DNA from 2 places in the Thermoanaerobacter sp. X514 genome. Region 1 is predicted to be linked to the other one. Evidence: a T-box and tRNA genes for the amino acid it is inferred to sense, from the RefSeq annotation. Region 1 holds a T-box; the other holds one or more tRNA genes.
The links. A T-box is a leader RNA that pairs with one kind of tRNA and senses whether it is charged. The one in region 1 lies ahead of pheS (phenylalanine--tRNA ligase subunit alpha), so its partner is inferred to be a tRNA-Phe.

Region 1 (9,584 bases):
GGTATCGAGAATACTCATAGCCAAAGCAGCACCTTCTATAGGATCTGTACCTGCCCCTAATTCATCTAACAAAACAAGGCAATTTTTGTTTACTTTTTGGAGTATACTTACAATATTCGTCATATGAGAAGAAAAAGTGCTTAAGCTTTGTTCAATACTCTGCTCATCTCCTATATCCACAAAAACTTCCTCAAATATTGAAACCTGTGACTTTTCTTCCGCAGGAATATTAAGCCCCGCCATTGCCATTAAAGTTAAAAGTCCCACTGTTTTTAAAGTTACAGTTTTCCCACCGGTATTAGGACCAGTAATGACTAAAGTATTAAATTGCTTTCCTATATGTATATCTATAGGAACAACTACTTCCTGATTTATGAGAGGATGCCTTGCTTTTTTTAAATTAATATATCCCATTGTGTTTAGCTCTGGCCTTACAGCTTTTAGCTTTAAAGAATATTTAGCCTTAGCAAATATAAAATCTAATTCTGAAACTATTTCAATGTCATTAAATAAAATTTGTGAATACTTTTTGACCTCTTGAGAAAGTTCAAAAAGTATTCTCTGTATCTCCTGCTTCTCTTTTAATTCCACTTGTCTCAATTCGTTGTTTAAGTCAACCACTTGCATAGGTTCAATAAAAAGAGTAGCACCACTGGAGGATTGGTCGTGGACGATACCTTTAAAAGTGCTGCGATATTCTTGTTTTACAGGTACAACGTATCTTCCCTGTCTTACAGTTATAATAGGCTCTTGCAATTCTTTTTGACGTGTAGAAATTATTGAATTCAATGTCGCCCTTATTTTTTCATTTATGCTCAATTTCTGCCTTCTTAAAGCTTTAAGCATTGGAGAAGCATCATCTGCTATTTCATCTTCTGAAATTATTATATTTTCAATCCTTTTTTCCAAATTTTTTATCGGTAAGACTTTTTTATCATATTCTTTTAACCTTACAAATCTATCACTTTCTTGAAGATTTTTAAAATAGCCTTTTATTTGGCTTACCAAGTTAAGAAATTTCTTTATCTTTAAAAGCTCTTGGTTATAAAGCACGGAATCTATTTGTGCTTTTTTTATATAATCCCTTATGTCCTCAAAAGCAAAAGAAATACCTCCATAGGAGGAAATAAAGCTAATTGCCTCATTCAGTAAATCTAATTCCCTCTCTATTTCCTCTATGTCTTTTTTTATGACAATATCTAAAGCTTTTTGTTTGCCTAAATCCGAATCACAATAGCCAACAATAAACTCCACTATCTTGTCAAATTCAAGACTTTTTATTGCTCTACTATTAATTCCCCTCACCATCACAAAACTCCTCTGTAAAAATGTCCTTTTGTATATTTTCCTTCTAAAATTTCAATTTCATTCCCTTTTAAAGCTTCAATATGCATTTTTAAAACTTTCTCTATTTCTTCATCTTCTTCTATTGTATCATGTATCCTCAAAAAAGAAAGTCCAGCTTGTTTAAGCTCCTTTATGCTTAACATTAAAAGCACATCTGCGTTTAAAATCTGCATCCTGCAAAAACCATTGCTTTTAAGAGGCATTAATTTGCCTTTTCTGTCTTTTAGAAAATAATAACCTTTTTCACACCTTTCTCTGTCACAGCCTACTAAATTCCTTATTGGACAATATTCCATTGTCATAAGAGGCAGTCTACCGTATATTAAAGCTTCAAATTTTACATCACTTCTTTTGGCAATATCTTTAATCTGCTCCAGCGTAAGTTCATAAGATAAAGTCACAGCGTAAGGTTTAACGTAATCTACAGCTAAATTGTTGAAAATATTTAAAGGATAATCTATAAATATCTCAAAGTCATAATTTTTTGCAATATGATAAAGCCCTAAATTTGAAACCAAAATTTTGTTTATCCCCATATCTTGTAAAAATTCTAATTGAGGCTTTATTCTTTTTATCTCTTCCCTCAATATAGAAGGAAAAGCAGGTATAACCGTTGTCTTTGAATCTTTTGTCAGTTCTAAACCTTTTTTTAAAAGTTTTATATCAAGCTTGTAATTGAAATAGACGTATTCTATACCCAATTGGCTGGCTATCTTCAAGTGCTCAACTTTATCAGTATAAAAAGTTAAACTCACTTTTTCCTTTTTCTCTTTAAAAGGAAGTAGACTAAAAAAGGTGTGTTTTTCTTCTCTTCTGTAATACTCTAACTTTTTCTTTTCTAACATTTCTATTGCTTTTCTTCGCGCCTCTTTTATTCCCTTTACAGACATGTAAAGGCCTTTTTCAACTACTACTTCTATTTCTTCTACGTAGAAGGCTGTGTCATTTATTTGAGTAAGTTTATCCTTCAAAAAATCTTCCTCAATAGAAACTTTTTCTGCTATCTGACTTATTTCATCACTATAAACTTCTACTGTATGAATTCCTTCTTGTATCTTTATATACAAAGGTTTGTCCTTTTTTAACTCCGCATAAATTTTTATAGGAATCTTTTTAGAAAGTAAGTTTTTCAGCTTGTCATTTAACAATACATCATAAGTTTTATTTAATATTTCTCCTTCTTTTACATAAAACTTAAGAGGTAGTTCTATTATGTCTCCTTCATAAGCTCTATCTACCTTCTTCCCATTTTTAAATATTATTTCAACTTTTTGTCCTTTTTCTCCTTTTTCATTAGAAATTCCATCACCTTTTGCAATATCCCTTAAAAGCCTCAGTCTTGAAGTTTTTGAAGTTACACTTATCACTTCTGCAGCAGCAACTCCCGTGTTTTTAGGTGAAAGATAACTCATTTTGGAGGGTTTAACCCCAAAAAGATAGCCAGTAGAAAATCCTCTATTAAAAATTCGAGACATCTCTTCTATAGCTTTACCTGAATCAAAAGTCCTTCCTTCATAAAAACTGTCAATAGCTTCTCTGTAGGCTTTTACAACAGAAGCGACGTACTCGGCATTTTTCATCCTACCTTCTATTTTAAAAGAAGTGATTCCCGCCTCAATGAGTTTTGGTATATGTTCTATAGTACATAAATCCGCCATACTCAAAAGGTGTAAATCCTTTTCTAAAACTTTTCCCTCTTTATCTACAAGAGAATACTTTAAACGGCAGGGTTGTGCACATCTTCCCCTGTTTCCGCTTCTTCCTCCTAGTATACTACTCATAAAGCATTGTCCAGAATAACTGACGCAGAGGGCTCCATGAACAAAGACTTCTATTTCAATGTTAGAATTTTGAACTATATCCTTTATTTCCTTTAATGTGAGCTCTCTTGATAAAATAACCCGGGAAACTCCCTTTTCAGCTAATTCTTGTACTCCTTCTAAATTATGAACTGTCATTTGTGTACTGGCATGAACTTTTAAATCAGGATAATTTTCTCGTAAAAACTTTAATACTCCCATATCCTGCACTATAACTGCATCAACACCTATAGAATACAAAAAATCTAAATAGTTGACCAGCTTTTCAAATTCTTCATTCGCTACAAGGGTATTTACAGTAACGTATACCTTGACATCTCTTAAATGGCAGAATTCTACAGCAGATTTTAAATCATCATAGTCAAAATTGGTTGCATAAGCTCTTGCACCAAAATTTTTTCCTCCTAGATACACTGCATCGCATCCTGCATTAACTGCACTCGTTAAAGCCTCATAATCTCCTGCTGGAGCTAATAATTCAACTTTTTTCATCCAATCACCTTTACTTTTCTTCATCAAAAGTTTCTATAAACTGCCGAAACTCTTCCTCTGTCTCTAAAAGCTGTTGTTTAGTTTTAGTAAGCTCCTCCTCTAATTGTTTTATATAGCGATTTTTTTCTTCTAATTCTGCTTTTAAAGAAAGCAATTCCTTTTTGATAGCATTATTTTCTTCTTTTGCAATAAAAAGTTCATCTGCAATATTTAAAGACGACAAAAGTAGTAGTTGCATTTGTGATAACTTTTCGTAGTTTTGGAGCAATTCTTTAATTACATTGTCTACATAATTGGCAAGTTTTATTACATGCTCTTCAGGATAATCAGATTTTAAAATATATTCATTCCCATTGATAATCACGGTAACTTTATTTAACTCCACAAAAACATCCCCTTAATCTTTTGTTATTTTATTTACTTCTACATTAAAGTGCAATTTCCTTCTTAATTAAGATAAAAGATAAAAAAGGCTGTAAAATTGCCTTTTTTATCTTAATTTGGCTCCTAATTTTTTGTCAAGAGCCTCTACAATGTTGTTGTGAATTACATTTACTTCTTCATCTGTCAAAGTCCTTCCATAAGACCTATACCAGATAGAGAAAGCAACGCTTTTTTTGCCTTCAGGGATGTTAGGACCTTTGTAAACATCAAATAATTCGACTTTATCTATAAGTTTTCCTCCTGTTTCAAGTATAACTTTTTCCACAGCTTTTACAAAAATATCTCCATCTACTAAAACTGCTATATCCCTTTCTACAGCTGGATACTTGGGAAGAGGCATGTACCTATTTTCTACATTAGCATATTGTATTACTTTATCTAAGTTTATTTCTCCACCGTAGACTCTAACAGGTATGTCGTAATTTTCTAAAACATCAGGGTGTATTTCTCCAAATATACCTAATGTTTCGTCACCTAGGAGAATTTTTGCAGACCTTCCTGGATGATATGAAGGATCTTCTGCCCTTACATATTCTACTCCTTTTATACCCATTACTTCAAAAAGTGCTTCTATTACTCCTTTTAATGAGTAAAAATCCACATCTTTCCCGTACATTCCTATTGCAATAGTCTTTATTTCCTGTGGTAATTCTTTTAAGGGTAATTCTTTTGGCATAAAGATTTTAGATATTTCAAAAACTTTGAAATCTTGTACTTTTCTACTATAGTTGGTATAAGCTACATTCAATATAAAAGGCAGTAGAGTAGTTCTCATAAGGCTTTGGTCTTCCCCAAGAGGATTTATAATTTTGACTGCTTTTCTAAGAGGGCTATCTAAAGGTACGTTTATTTTGTCTAAATCCTTGTGTCCCATAAAAGACATAGTGACAATTTCATTTAATCCACAAGCCAATAGAACTTCTCTTGCTTTTTCTTCTAGTCGTTGCTCTTTGGTCAACGCTCCTAATGTAGTTTGAGCATTTTTCATTAAACTGTCTTCAATATTGTTATAGCCAAAGAGTCTTGCTATTTCTTCGGCAATATCTGCCTCTATTGTAACATCTCTTCTAAAGTGAGGTACCGTTACTTCAAGGTCATCGCCTTTTTGCACAACTTTAAACTCTAAAGACTCCAATATTTCAATCATTTGAGATGTCGGAAGGTCTGTGCCTAAAAATCTATTAATTCTGTGAGGATTTACAGTTAAAACTGTTTTTTCAATTGGCTTTGGATACTCGTCCACAAGCCCTTTTAAAACTGTACCGCCACAGTATTTTTCCATAAGCTGTGCTGCTCTTTCACAAGCTAAAACTGTAATCTCTGGGTCTAAACCTTTTTCAAATCTTGAAGAAGCTTCACTTCTTAAACCCAATTTCTTAGAAGTATGCCTTATATTGCTTCCTTTAAAATTAGCACTTTCTATTAAAATATTTACAGTAGTATCAGTTATCTCTGTATTTTCTCCTCCCATTACGCCAGCCAAACCTATAGCTTCCTTCTCATCAGCAATAACCAACATTGAGCTGTCTAAAATCCTCTCTTTTCCATCCAATGTAACTAATTTTTCTCCTTCTCTTGCCCTTCTCACTATTATGTGCTTGTTTTCAACTTTGTCCAAATCAAAAGCGTGTAAGGGTTGACCTAATTCCAACATCACATAGTTTGTAACATCCACCACGTTATTTATAGGTCTTATTCCCGCTTTCAAAAGACGCATCTGCATCCACATAGGAGAAGGACCTATCTTCACATTCTTAACGACCCTTGCCACATATCTAAAGCATAAATCCGTAGCCTCAATAGTCACTTTTGCAGGATTTTGTTCTTCGCTTTCATTAACTTCTACCACTGGCATTTTAAATTTTTTCTTAAAAGTCGCAGCTACCTCTCTCGCTATTCCTACCATTGACAAACAATCAGGTCTGTTGGGCGTTATCTCAAATTCCAATACATCGTCTTTTAGCTGAAGAGCTTCATTTATATCCATTCCTAATGGAAAAGGTGGTAATATAAAAATTCCGTTTCTTTGATATTCTGGCAGCAGGCTTTCATCAAGTCCTAGCTCTTCAGCAGAACACATCATGCCATTGGATTCTATTCCTCTTAATTTGCCTCTTTTTATCTTAACTCCTCCAGGAAGAGTTGCGCCATGAAGTGCTACTGGTATGTAATCCCCCACTTTAATATTTTGTGCTCCGGTTACAATTTGTAGTTTTTCAGTGCCTACATCTACAATACCAACTAACAATTTATCAGCATTAGGGTGCTTTTCTAATGAAATAATTTTCCCTACCACCACATTTGAAATTTCTTTCCCATAACTTGTTATAGTCTCTACCTTTGACCCTGACATAGTAAGGCCTTCAGCAATAGCTTTCGCATCTTCATCTATATCGACAAACTCTTTCAACCACAAAAGTGATACTAACATACGACCACCCCTTTAAAACTGTTGTATAAACCTTAAATCATTTTCAAAAAGAAACCTTAAATCATCTATTCCGTATTTCAGCATTGTAATCCTATCTATTCCCAAGCCAAAAGCAAATCCACTATATTTTTCAGGATCAATACCAGACATTCTCAAGACATTAGGATGTACCATCCCTGCTCCCAAAATTTCAATCCAACCAGTATATCCGCAAACTCTACAACCTTTTCCACCACAAGCAAAACAGCTCACATCCATTTCTGCACTGGGCTCTGTAAAAGGAAAATAATGAGGTCTAAATTTGGTTTGAGTGTCTTCTCCAAAAAACTTTTTCGCAAATATATTTAAAACTCCTTTTAAATCTCCCATTGTTATTCCTTCATCTACTACAAGCCCTTCCATCTGATGAAACACTGGGGAGTGAGTTGCATCTATCTCATCAGACCTATAAACCCTTCCAGGAGATATAACCCTTATTGGAGGCTTATTTTTCTCCATAGTCCTTACTTGTACCGGGGATGTTTGAGTCCTCAAAAGTATATCAGAAGTCACATAAAAGGTATCCTGTAAGTCTCTAGCTGGATGGTCCTCTGGAGTATTTAATGCCTCAAAGTTGTAATAAGTAAACTCTATTTCTGGCCCTTCTGCAATAGAAAAGCCTAATCCTAAAAATATCTTTTTAATTTCATCCAATACTTGTGTCATGGGATGTTTGTGACCGTACTCATAAGGTTTACCCGGCATAGTTATGTCTATGTACTCACTTTTTATTCTCTTTTCTTTTTCTAATTGGGCAATTTTATTTTTTGTTTCTGTGAGTAATCCCTCAATTTTTTCTCTTACTTCATTGGCAATTTGACCAATCAATGGTCTTTCTTCAGGCCTTAAATTTTTCATTCCTCTTAAAATCTGTGTCAATTCACCCTTTTTGCCCAAGTATTTGACTCTTAAGTTTTCAATTTGTTGTAAACTATCGGCTGACAAAATCTCCCTTTGTGCATTTTCATAAAGCTTGCGCAACAATTCCTCCATATATCTCAACCCCTCTTTTAGCGTATTAGTTAAAATAAAAAATCCTCCGTCAATAGGACGAAGAATCCGCGGTACCACCTACATTAGCATTTTATAAAAAATGCTCACTCATTTGGTTAACGGCATGACCGGCAATGCCTACTATTAGTTCAGCACGCTGCTCCGGAGGGAACTTTCCATTATCTACCTAACGATAACACTTTCAGTCTGCGGTGTTATCTCCCTGTGATTTTCGATAATGTACTTTACTCCTTCATAGCATTTTGCAATATTTTTTTAAAATTATACCATCCTAATTATTTTTTATCAACCTCTGCCTTTGAGATTCGTATAAAAATATACCAGCAGCGATTGAAACATTTAAAGACTCTGCCTCCCCTGTCATGGGTATTTTTACAAAGTCATCTACCAGGTCTACAACACTGACACCTTTCGCTTCATTCCCCAAAACAAAAGCTACTTTATCCGAAATATTGCACTCATGAACTAATTTCCGAGCTTTTAAGTGAGTTGCAAAAACTTTTATTCCTCTTTGCTTAAGTTTTAACAAAATTTGTGAAGCAGTAACTATGACAGGAATGTGAAAAATAGACCCCATGGATGCTCTTAAAACCTTTGGATTAAAAACATCTACACAGTTGTTTATAGTAAAAATAGCACTAGCTCCAAATGCATCAGCCGTACGGATTATAGTACCTAAATTTCCTGGATCTTGAATATTGTCCGCTATAATATATATGCCTTTGTCTTTTATATAAGTATCTTCTTCATATTTTGGTATTTTTATAATTGCCATCACCATTTGTGGAGTTACTGTGTCACTTATTTTTTTAAAGACTCTTTCAGTAGTATGTACAATTTTAAAATTCCCTGTGGGAATATCTATTTTAACCCCTTCTCCCATAACTATGTACTCTATTTCAAAGTTACTTTTTAAAGCTTCCAATACACTTGTAGTACCCTCTACAAAAAACAGCCCTTCTTCGTATCGGCCCTTTTTGTCTTTTAACTTTTTTATTTTTTTTATAAGGTCATTGTTTTCACTCGTAATTAACATTCCCACCACTCTTTTATAAAATTAGTTAAAGCAAAAGGCCAAAAAACTGGCCTTATGCGTTTAAATGCTGCTTAGCTATATTTACTAATTCTTCGAAAGCTTTTTCATCGTGTATAGCCATTTCTGAAAGCATCTTCCTGTTAATTTCTATTCCAGCCTTTTTTAGTCCATTTATAAACCTGCTGTAGGAAATCCCATGAGCTCTTGCAGCAGCATTTATTCTTGTTATCCAAAGTCTTCTAAAATCTCTCTTTCTTAATTTCCTACCAATATAAGCGTACATTAAAGATTTCATTACTGCTTGATTAGCAACTCTAAAAAGTTTGCTTTTAGCTCCCCAATAACCTTTTGCCAGCTTTAATATTTTTTTGCGTCTTCTCCTCGTTACTTTGCCAAATTTTACTCTAGCCATTTTAAAAACCTCCTAATCTATTATGAATAAGGTAGTAAGCGTCTGATATTTTTAGCATCCCCACCTACTAAATAAGTAGCTTTTCTTAATCTTCTTTTTCTTTTTGCATTTTTATGGGTCAAAAGGTGACTTTTATAAGCTTTTGACCTTTTAACTTTTCCTGACTTTAATACTTTGAACCTTTTTGCTGCTCCTCTATGTGTTTTCATTTTAGGCATAAATATATCCTCCTTCTGTAATTGTTACTATTTTCTTGGTGTTAATACCATTATTAAATTCCTACCCTCCATATTAGGAGCTTTTTCTATAGCGCCATACTCATCAAGCTCTTCTGCAAACCTCTTTAAAAGGTCTTCTGCCAGTGAAGTATGAACAGCTTCTCTTCCTCTAAATCTTATAGTAACTTTTACCTTGTCACCTTCTTTTAAAAATTTAATAGCACTTCTCAACTTTACTCCAAAATCATGATCTTCAATATTTGGAGACATTCTTATTTCTTTAACATTTATCACCTTTTGCTTTTTCTTTGCCTCTTTCTCCCTCTTACTA
Region 2 (9,584 bases), 1.1 Mb from region 1:
CACCCTGCTTATGATAACCATCAAAAAATTTGGAAACTGCAATAGCTGCGATAAAGTTTATCAAAGCATATACTACAGCTACGTCAAGAAAAACAGGTTTATTCCTAATATAAGATAAAATAAAAATAAGAGCTACCGTCTTTGTATTGACTATATTTGTTATTACGACTTTTTCAAGAACTCCCTTTCTATTTATGCTGGCCAAAATAGATATTATTATTGTAATACATAGGATTATGCCCCCTAGAGTCTTAAGTATTTCCATTTCCATAAAAAACATCCTCCAACTCCAAAATAACTTTTTCCAGGGGCCATTCCAGCATTTCTTCAGCATTTTGGGAATTTAAAGCATGTATTATAAAAGTATCGTTATAAAAATCTATTGTCAATGTGCCCGGAGTCAACGTTATTGTTGTAGCAGCTATAACCCTTCCAAAATTGGTCTTAAATTTTTTCCGAACTTTTATAATCCTCGGTGAAATCTTCATTTCTCTCGACAGGACAATCCTCGTTACCTGAATTCCTGCCATTAAAATATTTTTTATCAAGTTTACTATATAATTAAAGAATGAGAGAAGAAATTTTATAAGATTTATTTCCTTCATCTTTGAAATATAAAAGAATTTTTTATAAACTTCCATTGCAAAAATACTTGCCAAAAACCCTAAAGATAGATTTATGAAATCTGTTTTTCCAGACGAAGCAAACCAAAAAATGAAAAGAACAGTATAAAAATATATGAGATTCGTCATATTATCATTACCTCAAATATAAATTTTATAGCTTAAGAATATTATACCAATAAAAATGGTATCATAAATAAAAGAACGTATCAAGTATTTTTAGGTTTTTTATTCAATAAGACCTCTCCTTCTACAACCCCAGGGATGGAAATATATAATTACATATATTTCTTTTAAAATAGCTTCCTTTAGTGATTTGACATTGGCCATTCTCCTCTTTTCCGATGTCGGAAAAAACGACAAATCCCACAACACTGAACAACAGCACCACCCGTAATGTAAATAATGAAATAATGTATAGAAGCATTATACTCAAATAATTCCAAAAAAACAATACCCGCCTTAGACCCCTCACTTAGAAAGAAATTTCAGGGCGGGAAAATAATATCCTTCTTGCTACGTAAAGACGAGTTACGCGCCCTCTTTTTTAAAAAACTCCCTTGTTAATTTAAAGACTGTTCCGCTCAAACCTATAAGACCAATGAGGTTCGGTATCGCCATAAGACCGTTCAAAGTATCCGCCAGATCCCACAGTGCTTCGAGTCCACCCACTGCACCTATTACCACAAAAGGTATCCATATAATTCTGTATATAATCTTTACGCCTACGCCGAAAAGGTACTCGGCAGACTTTTCTCCGTAATAGGACCAGCTGAGCAAGGTTGAAAACGCGAAAAGCAGTATACCTATAGCCACTATAATGCCGCCCGGTCCTGGGAGCCCCTTGTTAAACGCTGCGGTGGTCAACGCAGCGCCGGTAAGTTGCTTGCCAGCCGCATCCACCTCGGCCCATACACCAGTGGTGAGTATTGCAAGGGCAGTTAGCGAGCATATAACGATGGTATCCATGAAAACCTCGAAAATTCCCCACAGACCCTGGCGGACCGGATGGTCAGTGGTAGCCGCAGCATGGGCTATGGGAGCGCTACCCAAACCGGCTTCGTTAGAAAAAATACCCCTGGCCACACCATAGCGCATCGCCATCATAACTGTAGCGCCGGCAAATCCACCAGCGGCAGCCGATCCCGTGAAGGCCTGATTTATTATCATACCGATGGCTGAGGGTAGTTTTGATATATTCAATAAAATTATTATTAGAGCTCCAATAATATAAAAAGCAGCCATAAAGGGCACCAGTTTTTCAGTAACTGCAGCTAGCCTCTTTAAACCTCCAAGGATTACAAGGGCGGTCAATATTGCAAGGGCTACACCGGTATATAACTTCGGGACCCCGAAAGTCGTTTCAAGAGAAGCAGCTACCGAATTGGCCTGAACCATATTGCCTATACCAAAAGCAGCTAGTGCACCGAACATGGCAAAAAGCACCGCTAACCATTTCTGTTTAAGCCCCTTCTCCAGATAATACATAGGCCCACCGGCAAAACTTCCGTCGGGTTTTCTGTCTCTAAAATGAACCGCCAGCACGACTTCACTGAATTTGGTTGCCATGCCGACGAGAGCAGCGATGAGCATCCAAAAAATAGCTCCCGGTCCGCCAAGTGCAATAGCCGTAGCGACACCCGCGATATTGCCGGTTCCAACCGTCGCCGCCAGAGCCGTTGCCAGAGCCTGAAAGGGAGTTATTTCTCCTTCTCCCTTCTGGGACTTTTCAAACATTTTAAACAACGTGTTTTTCATTACATAAGGGAATTTTCTAATCTGTATGAATCCCAGACCTATGGTAAGTATAAGGCCCGTTCCAACGATAAGAATAAGCATAGGTGGACCCCATACTATACCATTGACAGTACTATTGATTTCCAATAATTTGTCCATAATATAACCCCTCTAAACACTCAATTTTTATAAATTTCTTAATTATAAACAAAATTTAACCTAATATTCCCTCTTTCAAAATACATTCATTAGAGATTACAAAACCCCAAAATCCTCACAAATTAAGGGGTTCTGCTATGTATTTTTAAAGGAATTCCTCCTTTTTTGTCGAATTCTTATAATGGAGGAAATCCTTTGAAAACAAAGCTAAACAATTAACGTCCAATTACGATGGACACCCTTGCCTTTGGCTAATGGTTCCCACCGCCATGGCCATAGCGGACTTTCACCGCCTAGCTATCGCCCATGCCGGGCGCACTTAAAAAGCCTTCCCTGCGGCAGGCTTTTTATCTATTTTGCTACCCCTTCTCTTCTGTTCTTTCCTGTAAGCACTCCATATGTTTGAAGTATTAATAGTATAGCCAGGATAAACAGCAGGACGGCAAATAACACCAGTATATAGTTACCAGAAGCAATATTAGATTGAATCAGAAGTACAAGGGCTGTCAAAGTAACTATAAACATAAATATCATAGGGATAATGAGCATTTTATTGTTCCTACCTGCATTGGCAAGCCATGCAGCCACTGCCAGCAGTGCTACCGCTGCGAGGAGCTGGTTAGCCGCACCAAATATAGGCCATATAGCCTTCCAGCTTGTAAATGCAAGTACAATAGAAATAACCACAGTGATTACAGATGCCACATACCTGTCACTAAAGAATTTAGCCACAGGGTTAGAAGATGCCACTGTCTCTCCAGACTCCGATATATTTTCAAAAAACTCCTGGAAGGCAAACCTGCCGAGCCTTGTGGCTGTATCCAGCGTGGTCATGGCAAATGCAGACACAGCAAGGGCAGCAAAGGTCTTTCCTACAACCTGATTTATACCAAAGCTGGCCATGAATGTACCTAATCCATCAGCAAACACATTGGTTGGACCAAACTTAATAAGCTCTGCAAACTTATCTTGAGTAAGATACGCTGCGGTAATTATAGAAATTATGGCTAAGGTGCTCTCTATAAGCATAGAGCCATAGCCTATTAACTTAGCATCCCCTTCTTTGTCCAGCTGTTTTGCTGTGGTGCCGGAGGCCACCAGTGAGTGGAAACCGGATATGGCACCGCATGCTATGGTAATGAACAGCATCGGGAAGAGATACTGCGTACCAACCTTAAAGCTTGTAAACGCTGGAAGTTGAATCCTCGGGTTATAAAGCAGTATACCAACAACACCGCCAATCATCATTCCATAGAGAAGGAAAGAGTTCAAGTAATCCCTTGGCTGCAGGAGTATCCATACAGGCATAACTGATGCAGCTACTATATACACGGCAAGGATGATTATCCATGTGGTCTTAGGCAATGATAACGGGGCTATATAACCTATCCATATAGATAACGCCAAAGCCGCCACACCCAACACGGTACTCAAGCCAAGTGGTGCATTCCTTCTGCATACAGCAAATCCAAATACCACGGCAAATAGTATAAAAAGCAGTGAAGCAGTGGCTGCCTGGGGTGTAGAGACAAAAGTATCAGCCACTATGTTTGTAAAGGCTGCAACTATGAGTACCAGTGTCGACCAGGAAAACAAAAGAAACAACCTCTTTGCTGTCAAGCCAACATTTGCTTGTATGATATCACCTATGGACTTGCCCTTATGCCTCAATGATGCAAGAAGTGAACCAAAATCATGGGCTCCACCTAGGAATATACCGCCTAAAAGAATCCAGAGTGTTGCTGGTACCCATCCAAATATAGCGGCTTGTATAGGTCCGTTTATAGGACCGGCACCGGCTATGGATGCAAAGTGATGGCCCAGAAGGACAGGTGCCTTTGCAGGGACATAGTCCACGCCATCATACATGGTGTGTGCAGGGGTATTATTGTCTGGCTGCAAACCCCACTGTTTTGCAAGCCAGCCTCCGTAAAAGATATAAGCAAGTACAAAAAGAATAATAGCACTTATCAGTAAAATTATTGCACTCATTTAAATGTTACCTCCCTTTTATTTATAATTGGGCTTTGGCATAGGAATCATAAAATCCTTTATCACCTCTCTTCCCTTCCTGTTTGCCACCACCCTATTGGAAGCAATGTCAACGCCTACAAGTCTTATTTCTCCCCAGCCTTTTATTCCAAATGTGAAGTATCTTGTATACCTGTAATCTTTAATAAATTTCTCCACATTCCTGTTAATGCCTCTATCAGTTACCATTACTCCGGTCAATATGGTGCACATATGCTCCGTATGAGGTTTAATGAGGACTTCAACCTGCTCTTTCAACCATGTGCCAAACTCTGCTGCATCATCAAGTTTTAGATTTTCATAATATTTCACGAGCCTATACTCATGGGTCTCGTATGCATCCAGCACATCTATCAAAAAGTACCTCTCATTCCTCATATGAAACTCTGCATATATATCCAGAAATCTACCGTTTAATTCATAGTCTCTATACACGTCATAGTAAACACTATGTTTCTTTTCCAATAAATCTAAATATTCTTCCTTAACCATTTATATGCACCCCGCAAGATTATTATCTTCTTTATGTATATAGTCTACATAGTTATAGAAATTCCTTCATTATTTTAAAATAAAATTCGGTTTAACCTATTGTCCCTATAGCAAAATCACTTCTCTTTCTTTTTTTTATTAAAACTTTTTTATAAAATGTAATCGTATTTAAAGCTCTAATATCCATATTTTAAAACCTAATCATGATAAACCGTAATATCAATTGCTGCATGGTTACGTTATCATTATAGCACATATTCCGATAGTGTCAAGATACTTTTAGGATAATTTTACACTATGATAAAAAACAGCTATCTAAAAAGATAACTGTTTTTCTCATGACTGGTGACCCATCCGCGACTCGAACGCGGGACACCCTGCTTAAAAGGCAGGTGCTCTACCTCCTGAGCTAATGGGTCATATGGTGGAGGGAGATGGATTCGAACCATCGAAGGCGATAGCCAACAGATTTACAGTCTGCCCCCTTTGGCCACTTGGGTATCCCTCCACATTTTTAAGACAATAAAAAGTTTTACTCTAAAACTTTAAGAAAAACCACGTAGCTTATTTTATCATATAGAGCCCTATTTGTAAAGGGCTTTTATGCAACTATTTTTATGTTAAAATATGTGAATGATTCTATAATTTGATTTACTCCTTTCATTAAATTAGCAACAAAGGGCTTTCATCTGGATAAATTTAAAGATGAAAGCCCTTTGATATTTTACTCAACCTCTATCTTTTTGCTATTCTCCCACAAACCGTGTATATTGCAGTAACTTGCCGCATAGATTGTCCCTGATTTTTCAACTTTAAACTTTATTGTCAAGTCGGGTTCTGTAAACACTCCATACTCTCCGTGAGATGTGAAATTGTAATTACCTATCTCAACAGGGAATTTATCTCCTTCACCATGAAAATACACTTTAATCCATTTGATGTGATGTTCTAGCGTATTTGGATGTGGAATTTCTTCTCCTATATTGACTCTTAATTCAACTACCTCTTCTTTTTTGACCTTGTCAGAGATATGTATGACAGGAACGTGTTTTTCTCCTTTCCAATCTCCACTTTGATATAATGAACCAAATTTCTCCATAAATATCCTCCTCACTTTTTATTATTTTTTATTCATCATATCCATGTCTTCTTTTAAGTTCTCTAAATCTTCTTCGTGCTCTATCTCATCTTCTAATATCTCTAAAATTAAATGATATGTCACAGGATCAACATCTTTAAGTTCTGACAACATTTTGTTGTAAACTTCTATAGCACATTGTTCTCCTTTTATATTTTGCTCCAAAATAACTTTAACTTCAGGATTGTCTGGCGTATCATAACCGCAATTGGTAAGCTTATACCAATCCTCTGGTTTTAATATAGGTGTTCCACCTAATTGAATGATGCGCTCTGCCAACTTCTCAGCATGGCTTAATTCCTCTCCTGCATGCTCACTTAGTTCAGCAGCTACTGCTCCACTCATTGGCCCTCTTACAACTTTTGCCCCAATCCAATACTGATAATAAGCCAACCATTCATCAGCTAATGCTTTGTTTAAAAATTCAATTATCTTGTCAACCTCTTTTCCCACTATCTCTCTTCCCTTTGTTCCCATATAAACTCTCCTTCCCACATATTTTTAGTTTATTCTTTTATCTTTAGCTTGTGTAAACTGAATTTAAAGCTATCTTCAAATACCGTCTATTTATATTGATACAGCATTTTTTTCTACTACATCCTTGTTTTTCATTATACCACAACTTTATCCCAAAGTCAAAAAGCTCTAAAAATTTTATATTTAACATATATTTAACAAAAAATTATAAACTAACTATTTTCTTTTAAAAGAAAGTCATAAATAATAGTCTTCAAAGTATAAAGTACTAATAATAGATGAAGTAGGTTACTTACCAATAGACACAGATACTTCAAATATATTTTTTCAGCTAATATCTAAAAGGTATGAAAAACATAGTACTATTATTACAACTAATATGCCCTTTTCTAATTGGGCAGAAGTATTTGGATCAGCAACAATAACTAATGCAATATTGGATAGATTACTTCATCATTCGCATGTTATATCAATAAAAGGGCCTTCATATAGATTAAAGTCATAAGTTGAATATTTTAACAGTTCTTCGAATGTATCTTAGTACATTTTTTGTACAAAATTATATTCCACTTTTTGTACAAAAATATATTGACTTTTACACTTCTTCTCAGAATAGCACCTTTGAGCCGGCATGGCATTGCCCTTCTTTGCTTCATGCTTGCTATTTGGGGTTGTGGTTTGACCTCGCAGAAGGCAGAATAATAAGAAGATGTGCACACAATTATTGTGAGAGGCTGTTTTATGCTGATAAACCCAATAAGCGCTTTTGCAGTGAGGAATGTCGAAATAAAGCAAACCGCTTAACGCACTATTACAGGCAAAAAGAAAAAGCCTCCTCATAGAGGCCCGGAATTCCTTTTGCTCTACAGGAGGGAAAAGTCCGCTGCAATTTCAAATGCTGCAAAGCAACTTTGAAACATTTACATCATCAGATTGCAGCGTTTTTGCAGCGAAAACAAGAAAAAACCCATCGATTCACTTTACCGATGGGCTTGGAAACCTTGATTTAACTGGAGCTGGCAGTGGGATTCGAACCCACGACCTGTTGATTACGAATCAACTGCTCTGCCACTGAGCTACGCCAGCAATAACTAAAACCTCCATAAAAAAATTATGGTGCCTCGAAGTGGAATCGAACCACTGACACAGGGATTTTCAGTCCCTTGCTCTACCTACTGAGCTATCGAGGCATAACATAATGGCGACCCAAAAGGGACTTGAACCCTCGACCTCCAGCGTGACAGGCTGGCGCTCTAACCAACTGAGCTATTGGGCCGCATTATTATTTAATTTTATTGAAATGGTGGGCCTTCAGGGATTTGAACCCCGGACCAATCGGTTATGAGCCGACCGCTCTGCCAGCTGAGCTAAAGGCCCATATTTATTTGGTGACCCCGACGGGATTCGAACCCATGTTGCCGCCGTGAAAGGGCGGTGTCTTAACCACTTGACCACGGGGCCACGATTTGGCTCCTCAGGTAGGACTCGAACCTACAGCCTACCGGTTAACAGCCGGTTGCTCCACCATTGAGCTACTGAGGAATATTTTAATTCCGGCAGCGACCTACTCTCCCGCGAAAGCAGTACCATCGGCGCTGGAGGGCTTAACTAGCACCCCAGCCGGTCTTGCGACCGTCTGGGGGCCCCTTGTGGACCGTGTTCGGAATGGGAACGGGTGTTTCCCCTCCGCTATCGCCACCGGAAATCTAGACCCTCAAAACTGCACAAAGCCTTCTCGGTCAAGTCCTCGACTGATTAGTACCGGTCAGCTAAGAGTGTTTCCACTCTTACACCCCCGGCCTATCTACCTCGTGGTCTTCGAGGTGTCTTACCCCTCTCGGATGGGAAACCTAATCTTGAGGCGGGCTTCACGCTTAGATGCTTTCAGCGTTTATCCCTTCCGAACTTGGCTACCCAGCTGTGCACCTGGCGGTGCAACTGGTACACCATCGGTTCGTCCACCCCGGTCCTCTCGTACTAGGGGCAGTGCCTCTCAAGTTTCCTACGCCCGCGACGGATAGGGACCGAACTGTCTCACGACGTTCTGAACCCAGCTCGCGTACCGCTTTAATGGGCGAACAGCCCAACCCTTGGGACCTACTTCAGCCCCAGGATGCGATGAGCCGACATCGAGGTGCCAAACCTCCCCGTCGATGTGGACTCTTGGGGGAGATCAGCCTGTTATCCCCGGGGTAGCTTTTATCCGTTGAGCGACGGCGTTCCCACTCACTGCCGCCGGATCACTAAGCCCGACTTTCGTCCCTGCTCGAGATGTCTCTCTCGCAGTCAGGCTACCTTCTGCCTTTGCACTCTTTCGCGCGATTCCCGTCCGCGCTGAGGTAACCTTTGGGCGCCTCCGTTACCCTTTAGGAGGCGACCGCCCCAGTCAAACTGCCCACCTGCCATTGTCCCTACGCCGGTTTCACGGCTATAGGTTAGAATTCCGGTAATCCCAGGGTGGTATCCCAACGTCGACTCCAGTAAGGCTGGCGCCCTACCTTCTCTGTCTCCCACCTATCCTGTACAAGAATTACCAAAATCCAGTGACAGGCTACAGTAAAGCTCCACGGGGTCTTTCTGTCCAATCGCGGGTAACTCGCATCTTCACGAGTACTACAATTTCACCGGGCCCCTCATCAAGACAGCGCCCAAGTCGTTACGCCTTTCGTGCGGGTCGGAACTTACCCGACAAGGAATTTCGCTACCTTAGGACCGTTATAGTTACGGCCGCCGTTCACTGGGGCTTCGGTTCAGTGCTCTCACACTTCCCCTTAACCTTCCAGCACCGGGCAGGCGTCAGCCCCTATACTTCGTCTTCCGACTTAGCAGAGACCTGTGTTTTTGGTAAACAGTCGCTTGGGCCTCTTCTCTGCGGCCTTTCGGCACTCCTTCTCCCGAAGTTACGGAGTCATTTTGCCGAGTTCCTT

Region 2: it has a tRNA-Phe gene. The T-box ahead of pheS (phenylalanine--tRNA ligase subunit alpha) is inferred to sense a tRNA for this amino acid. The anticodon was not compared.

What each region holds. Positions count from the first base shown of each region.
Region 1 covers NC_010320.1:2,056,905-2,066,488, forward strand. The annotation lists gene TETH514_RS10275 (endonuclease MutS2) at 1-1,308, opposite strand, end outside; gene TETH514_RS10280 (DUF3656 domain-containing protein) at 1,308-3,659, opposite strand; gene zapA (cell division protein ZapA) at 3,670-4,044, opposite strand; gene pheT (phenylalanine--tRNA ligase subunit beta) at 4,150-6,534, opposite strand; gene pheS (phenylalanine--tRNA ligase subunit alpha) at 6,547-7,566, opposite strand; T-box leader at 7,617-7,832, opposite strand; gene TETH514_RS10300 (RNA methyltransferase) at 7,859-8,623, opposite strand; gene rplT (50S ribosomal protein L20) at 8,676-9,035, opposite strand; gene rpmI (50S ribosomal protein L35) at 9,056-9,253, opposite strand; gene infC (translation initiation factor IF-3) at 9,281-9,584, opposite strand, start outside.
Region 2 covers NC_010320.1:928,109-937,692, reverse strand. The annotation lists gene TETH514_RS04670 (monovalent cation/H+ antiporter complex subunit F) at 1-271, opposite strand, end outside; gene TETH514_RS04665 (Na+/H+ antiporter subunit E) at 252-752, opposite strand; gene TETH514_RS04660 (sodium:alanine symporter family protein) at 1,155-2,519, opposite strand; gene TETH514_RS04655 (carbon starvation protein A) at 2,871-4,511, opposite strand; gene TETH514_RS04650 (hypothetical protein) at 4,530-5,042, opposite strand; tRNA gene TETH514_RS04645 (tRNA-Lys) at 5,386-5,461, opposite strand; tRNA gene TETH514_RS04640 (tRNA-Tyr) at 5,465-5,550, opposite strand; gene TETH514_RS04635 (class II SORL domain-containing protein) at 5,767-6,141, opposite strand; gene TETH514_RS04630 (ferritin-like domain-containing protein) at 6,163-6,657, opposite strand; partial or broken gene TETH514_RS12250 (ATP-binding protein) at 6,911-7,162, shown strand; gene TETH514_RS13135 (CGNR zinc finger domain-containing protein) at 7,188-7,499, shown strand; tRNA gene TETH514_RS04625 (tRNA-Thr) at 7,669-7,743, opposite strand; tRNA gene TETH514_RS04620 (tRNA-Phe) at 7,772-7,847, opposite strand; tRNA gene TETH514_RS04615 (tRNA-Asp) at 7,857-7,933, opposite strand; tRNA gene TETH514_RS04610 (tRNA-Ile) at 7,959-8,034, opposite strand; tRNA gene TETH514_RS04605 (tRNA-Glu) at 8,044-8,118, opposite strand; tRNA gene TETH514_RS04600 (tRNA-Asn) at 8,125-8,199, opposite strand; rRNA gene rrf (5S ribosomal RNA) at 8,209-8,360, opposite strand; rRNA gene TETH514_RS04590 (23S ribosomal RNA) at 8,393-9,584, opposite strand, start outside.